DNA from 3 places in the Streptomyces sp. NBC_00670 genome. Region 2 is predicted to be linked to each of the others. Evidence: predicted binding sites of a transcription regulator. Region 2 holds the regulator's gene; each other region holds the start of a gene.
What was found. Region 2 encodes HrcA, which represses chaperone genes, less so after heat shock. Its sites were predicted from a motif close to TTNGCACTCNGNNNNNCNGAGTGCNAA; they were not measured.
Positions count from the first base shown of each region.

Region 1: groL (chaperonin GroEL) is a predicted target of HrcA. The motif match lies at 928-954, and genes of this name have one in related genera.
Region 3: groES (co-chaperone GroES) is a predicted target of HrcA. The motif match lies at 795-821, and genes of this name have one in related genera.

Region 1 is NZ_CP109017.1:3,352,767-3,355,029, reverse strand. Features, by position in the region: gene OIE12_RS14875 (MoaD/ThiS family protein) at 1-171, shown strand, start outside; gene OIE12_RS14870 (cold-shock protein) at 626-829, shown strand; gene groL (chaperonin GroEL) at 1,112-2,263, shown strand, end outside.
Region 2 is NZ_CP109017.1:2,413,564-2,415,826, reverse strand. Features, by position in the region: gene OIE12_RS10760 (MBL fold metallo-hydrolase) at 1-621, opposite strand, end outside; gene hrcA (heat-inducible transcriptional repressor HrcA) at 787-1,806, shown strand; gene dnaJ (molecular chaperone DnaJ) at 1,808-2,263, shown strand, end outside.
Region 3 is NZ_CP109017.1:4,400,065-4,402,327, forward strand. Features, by position in the region: gene OIE12_RS19625 (polysaccharide deacetylase family protein) at 1-728, shown strand, start outside; gene groES (co-chaperone GroES) at 968-1,276, shown strand; gene groL (chaperonin GroEL) at 1,399-2,263, shown strand, end outside.

The DNA.
Region 1 (2,263 bases), 940 kb from region 2:
GAGAAGAACCACACCGGGATCGCCGCCCGGGTCCTGGACGACCAGGGCAAGCTGCGCCGCTTCGTCAACGTGTACGTCAACGACGACGACGTCCGCTTCGAGCAGGGGCTCGACACGGCGACGCCGGAGGGTGCGGGCGTGTCGATCATTCCGGCGGTGGCCGGCGGCTGAGCGGTTCCCGCGGTCGAGCGGCTGACGTTACCTTCGGTAATGTCGATCACCGTGTGTTCATCGGATTGCCCCCTCCGTGAGAGAAACGGAGGGGGCAATTCTGCATGGTTGAGCACGGTACAGTTGGGGAACGCGCCCCGGATTTCTGTGACCGGGGCAGGGGGATCCTGCCGCGCTTCCGACAAGAAGTAGCCAAAGTGTGCGGACCTTTTGCGACTATTGCTCCTTTTGTGCGGCCCGACTTGCCCTGAATTCCGGGGAATTCTCCGTATATTCCCGACCCGTCGTGCCCAGATTTCTCGTCCGACTGACCTGTTGCAGACGGCAGTTGGACAGATACATTCAGCCGCGGTCGACGCGTTCCGGCGCACGCCCCCAACCGTTGGGGGGTGAGGTCTGACCCGGGTCCGCGAAGTGCGGGTCCGTGCAAGGGCCAGTAATAGGGGAGTTGGGCATGGCTCAGGGCACCGTCAAGTGGTTCAACGCGGAGAAGGGGTACGGCTTCATCGCGGTCGACGGTGGTGCGGATGTGTTCGTCCACTACAGCGCGATCCAGATGGACGGTTACCGCACTCTGGAAGAGGGCCAGCGGGTCGAGTTCGAGATCTCGCAGGGTCAGAAGGGGCCGCAGGCGGACATGGTCCGCGTTGCCGGCTGACGCGCGCGCCGACTGAAAGTTCGACGTGAACGAAGGGCTCGTGGGCACCGTCGGGTGCCCGCGGGCCCTTCGGTCTGTCCGGGTCCGACGGGGTGGCGCTTGCACTCTCGGGGGGTGAGTGCTAATCATTGGCGTTAGCACTCACACGGTGAGAGTGACAACGAAGGACCGGGTCGGTGAGGCCCTGGCGAGGTGGGGCAAGGAACCATCCGCCGGTGCCGTCCGTCGCGGGCGCGGGCGCGGTCCGGAGCAATCCACCCCAGTCCGGGAGGACCACTTCACATGGCCAAGATCATCGCGTTCGACGAGGAGGCGCGGCGCGGCCTCGAGCGCGGCATGAACCAGCTCGCGGACGCCGTGAAGGTGACGCTCGGCCCCAAGGGCCGCAACGTCGTCCTCGAGAAGAAGTGGGGCGCCCCCACGATCACCAACGACGGTGTCTCCATCGCCAAGGAGATCGAGCTCGAGGACCCGTACGAAAAGATCGGCGCCGAGCTGGTCAAGGAAGTCGCCAAGAAGACGGACGACGTCGCCGGCGACGGTACGACCACCGCCACCGTCCTCGCCCAGGCGCTGGTCCGCGAGGGCCTGCGCAACGTGGCCGCCGGTGCCAACCCGATGGCCCTCAAGCGCGGTATCGAGAAGGCCGTCGAGGCCGTCTCCGGTGCCCTGCTCGACCAGGCCAAGGAGGTCGAGACCAAGGAGCAGATCGCCTCCACCGCCTCCATCTCCGCCGCCGACACCCAGATCGGCGAGCTCATCGCCGAGGCGATGGACAAGGTCGGCAAGGAAGGCGTCATCACGGTCGAGGAGTCCCAGACCTTCGGTCTGGAGCTCGAGCTCACCGAGGGCATGCGCTTCGACAAGGGCTACATCTCGGCGTACTTCGCGACCGACATGGAGCGCATGGAGGCGTCGCTCGAGGACCCCTACATCCTCATCGCCAACTCCAAGATCTCCGCGGTCAAGGACCTGCTCCCGCTCCTGGAGAAGGTCATGCAGTCGGGCAAGCCGCTGCTGATCATCGCCGAGGACGTCGAGGGCGAGGCCCTGTCGACGCTGGTCGTCAACAAGATCCGCGGCACCTTCAAGTCCGTCGCCGTCAAGGCCCCGGGCTTCGGTGACCGCCGCAAGGCCATGCTCGGCGACATCGCCATCCTCACGGGCGGCGAGGTCATCTCCGAGGAGGTCGGCCTCAAGCTGGAGAACGCCGGTCTGGAGCTCCTGGGCCGCGCCCGCAAGGTCGTCATCACCAAGGACGAGACCACGATCGTCGACGGCGCCGGCTCCGCCGACCAGGTCGCCGGCCGGGTCAACCAGATCCGCGCCGAGATCGAGAACAGCGACTCCGACTACGACCGCGAGAAGCTGCAGGAGCGCCTGGCGAAGCTCGCCGGCGGTGTCGCGGTCATCAAGGCCGGTGCCGCCACCGAG
Region 2 (2,263 bases):
GGCGTCGGGTCCCGCCTGCGGCTCGCCGGACTCCTCGACCAGGTCGCCGCAGAAGACCACCTCCGGGGAGGAGGTCGTCGCGGGGACCAGTACCGCGAGGTCGTGCGCGGTGTGGCCGGGGCCCACGTTGGCCAGCAGCACGGTGAGCCCGCCGCCCAGGTCGAGGGTCCACTCGCCGGTGACGTGGTGGCGGGGCGGGGCCAGCAGCTCCGCCGCCTCGGCCGCCGCCTCCTCCGCCAGCCCGTTGCGTACGGCGTCCGCGCGCAGCTCCTCCCGCCCGCGCGGCGTGTACGCCGAGTCGACGCCGACCGCGCCGAACACCTCCGCGTCCGGGAACGCCGCCGCGCCGAAGACATGGTCGAAGTGCGGGTGGGTCAGCGCGAGATGCGTCACACGGCGCACGCGCCCCGTGCCCGCGCCCCCGCCCAGCAGCCCCTCGGCCTCCGCGCGCAGCCGTCCGCCCTCCGCCACGCTCGACCCCGCGTCCACCAGCAGCGCCGCGCCCTCGCCGACGACGAGTCCGGCCGTGCAGTCCCACCGCGGCAGCCGGCACCGTCCGGCCCGGGCCGTCACCCGCTCCCAGCCCGCCGCCGTTTCGCAGTCCTCCCACAGCACGCTCATACCGGGACGCTAACGGCGACAACGCCCCGCGGCACGACGTCGCAGGCCCCGCCCTTGCCCGGGCCGTACCCCCCGGCCGTACACTGGACCGGGGATGCTGGCACTCGCGCACATGGAGTGCCAGACGCAGTCGCCGAGGAGACGGCCTTCTGGAGGTGTGCGCGGATGCTCAGTGAACGCAGGCTCGAAGTGCTGCGCGCCATCGTCCAGGACTACGTGGGCACCGAGGAGCCGGTCGGTTCCAAGGCGCTCACCGAACGGCACTCCCTGGGCGTCTCCCCGGCCACCGTGCGCAACGACATGGCGGCCCTCGAGGACGAGGGCTACATCGCGCAGCCGCACACCAGCGCCGGGCGCATCCCCACGGACAAGGGCTACCGCCTCTTCGTCGACAAGCTGGCAGGCGTCAAACCGATGACGGCGCCCGAGCGGCGGGCGATCCAGAACTTCCTCGACGGCGCCGTCGACCTGGACGACGTCGTCGCCCGTACGGTGCGGCTGCTCGCGCAGCTCACCCGGCAGGTGGCGGTCGTGCAGTACCCGTCGCTGACCCGTTCGACCGTGCGGCACGTGGAGCTGCTGTCGCTCGCCCCCGCGCGGGTGATGCTGGTGCTGATCACGGACACCGGGCGGGTCGAACAGCGCATGGTCGACTGCCCGGCGCCGTTCGGCGAGGCCGCGCTCGCGGATCTGCGGGCACGGCTGAACAGCAGGGTCGCGGGGCGCCGCTTCGCGGACGTGCCGCCGCTCGTCCAGGACCTGCCGGAGGCGTTCGAGGAACCGGAGGACCGCGCGACGGTCTCCACGGTCCTCTCCACGCTCCTGGAGACGCTCGTCGAGGAGACCGAGGAACGGCTGATGATCGGCGGCACCGCCAATCTCACCCGCTTCGGACATGACTTCCCTCTCACCATCCGGCCCGTCCTGGAGGCGCTGGAGGAGCAGGTCGTGCTCCTCAAGTTGCTGGGCGAGGCGAAGGATTCGGCCATGACCGTGCGTATCGGTCACGAGAACGCCCACGAGGGACTCAACTCCACGTCCGTCGTCTCCGTCGGCTACGGTTCGGGCGGCGAGGCAGTAGCCAAACTCGGCGTGGTCGGACCGACCCGCATGGATTACCCGGGAACGATGGGAGCGGTACGAGCGGTGGCACGGTACGTCGGACAGATCCTGGCGGAGTCTTAAGGTGGCCACGGACTACTACGCCGTACTCGGCGTGCGCCGCGACGCGTCGCAGGATGAGATCAAGAAGGCCTTCCGGCGGCTCGCCCGCGAGCTGCATCCGGACGTCAACCCCGATCCCAAGACGCAGGAGCGCTTCAAGGAGATCAACGCCGCCTACGAGGTGTTGTCGGACCCGCAGAAGAAGCAGGTCTACGACCTCGGCGGCGACCCCCTCTCGCAGAGCGGCGGGGGCGGTGCGGGCGGCTTCGGCGCCGGCGGCTTCGGCAACTTCTCCGACATCATGGACGCGTTCTTCGGCACGGCGTCGCAGCGCGGGCCGCGCTCGCGCACCCGCCGCGGCCAGGACGCGATGATCCGCATCGACGTCGAGCTCGACGAGGCGGCCTTCGGCACGACGAAGGACATCCAGGTCGACACGGCGGTCGTCTGCACGACCTGCAACGGCGAGGGCGCCGCG
Region 3 (2,263 bases), 2.0 Mb from region 2:
AACTGCGCGCCGCGCACACCGCACGGGTCGCGGCGGCGAAGCGCTGGGGCCTGAAGGGCACGCCGCTGACGGCGCCGCCCCCGGCGAAGAAGCCGGTCATCACCACCCGCAAGGGCTTCGAGGTCGAGGACGGCGACGATCTGCCGCCCGTCTTCACCACCGTCCCCACCAAGGACAAGGTCGTCTTCCTCACCATCGACGACGGGGCCGAGAAGGACCCCGAGTTCCTGAAGATGATGAGCGAGCTGAAGATCCCCTACACGGCGTTCCTCAGCAACTACCTGGTCAAGGACGACTACGGCTACTTCCGCACGATGCGGGACCTGGGTGCGGGCGTCAACAACCACACCCTCCATCACCCCTACCTGCCGGGGCTGTCGTACGAGGAACAGCGGCACGAGATCTGCGCCATGCAGGACATCATGCGCAGGGAGTTCGGCAGGCGCCCGGAGATGATGCGGCCGCCGTACGGCAACTACAACCGGGACACCCTGGTCGCGGCGAAGTCCTGCGGCGTCAAGTACGCGCCGATCTGGGACGAGGAGGTCTACGTCGACCACTGGGAGTACCGCGAGGACGACCGGAGCCTGCACCCCGGGGACATCGTCCTCACCCACTTCCGGGGCACGGACGACTGGGACGGCACGATGGTCGACGACATGCGCCGCTTCCTGAACAAGGTCACGGCGGAGGGGTACGCGGTGGCCCGCCTGGAGGACTATCTCTGAGGAGCCCGGGAGGGTGCCTCCGGAACTCCTGCGGTGGCCCCGCGTCCGACACAGCCGCGCAGCGAACTGGCACTCCGCTTGACCGAGTGCTAATCGCAGTCATAGTCTCGGCTCTGGCACTCCCCACCGGAGAGTGCCAACAACGCGACGGGCAGGTCCGGCACCCGCGACGACGGATCGACCTGGTCGCCACCTCAGACAGTTAACCCCGTGAGATCTCCGAAGGGGGAGGTCGGATCGTGACGACCGCCAGCTCCAAGGTTGCCATCAAGCCGCTCGAGGACCGCATCGTGGTCCAGCCGCTGGACGCCGAGCAGACCACGGCCTCTGGCCTGGTCATCCCGGACACCGCCAAGGAGAAGCCCCAGGAGGGCGTCGTCCTGGCCGTGGGCCCGGGCCGCTTCGAGGACGGCAACCGCCTTCCGCTCGACGTCAAGGTCGGCGACGTCGTGCTCTACAGCAAGTACGGCGGCACCGAGGTGAAGTACAACAACGAGGAGTACCTCGTCCTCTCGGCGCGCGACGTGCTCGCGATCATCGAGAAGTAAGTAATTCACCTCAGCATTCGTGCTGTGAGCTGCGCCCCTGGCCCCCCGCGACCTATAAGTAGCCGGGCGTCCGGGGCGCAGTGCCTTTTTCACCCAGATTTCGAAAGAGGGCTCACGCTCCCATGGCGAAGATCCTGAAGTTCGACGAGGACGCCCGTCGCGCCCTCGAGCGCGGCGTCAACAAGCTTGCCGACACGGTGAAGGTGACGATCGGCCCCAAGGGCCGCAACGTCGTCATCGACAAGAAGTTCGGCGCCCCCACCATCACCAACGACGGTGTCACCATCGCCCGTGAGGTCGAGGTCGAGGACCCGTACGAGAACCTCGGCGCCCAGCTGGTGAAGGAGGTGGCGACCAAGACCAACGACATCGCGGGTGACGGTACGACCACCGCCACCGTGCTGGCCCAGGCGCTGGTCCGCGAGGGCCTGCGCAACGTCGCCGCCGGCGCCTCCCCGGCCCTCCTCAAGAAGGGCATCGACGCCGCGGTCAAGGCCGTCTCCGACGAGCTGCTCGCCACCGCGCGGCCGATCGAGGAGAAGTCCGACATCGCCGCCGTCGCCGCGCTGTCCGCCCAGGACCAGCAGGTCGGCGAGCTCATCGCCGAGGCGATGGACAAGGTCGGCAAGGACGGTGTCATCACCGTCGAGGAGTCCAACACCTTCGGTCTGGAGCTGGACTTCACCGAGGGCATGGCCTTCGACAAGGGCTACCTGTCGCCGTACTTCGTGACGGACCAGGAGCGCATGGAGGCCGTCCTCGAGGACCCGTACATCCTCATCAACCAGGGCAAGATCTCCTCCATCGCGGACATGCTGCCGCTGCTCGAGAAGATCATCCAGACCAACTCCTCGAAGCCGCTGCTGATCATCGCCGAGGACGTCGAGGGCGAGGCCCTGTCGACGCTGGTCGTCAACAAGATCCGCGGCACGTTCAACGCCGTCGCGGTGAAGGCCCCCGGCTTCGGCGACCGCCGCAAGGCGATGC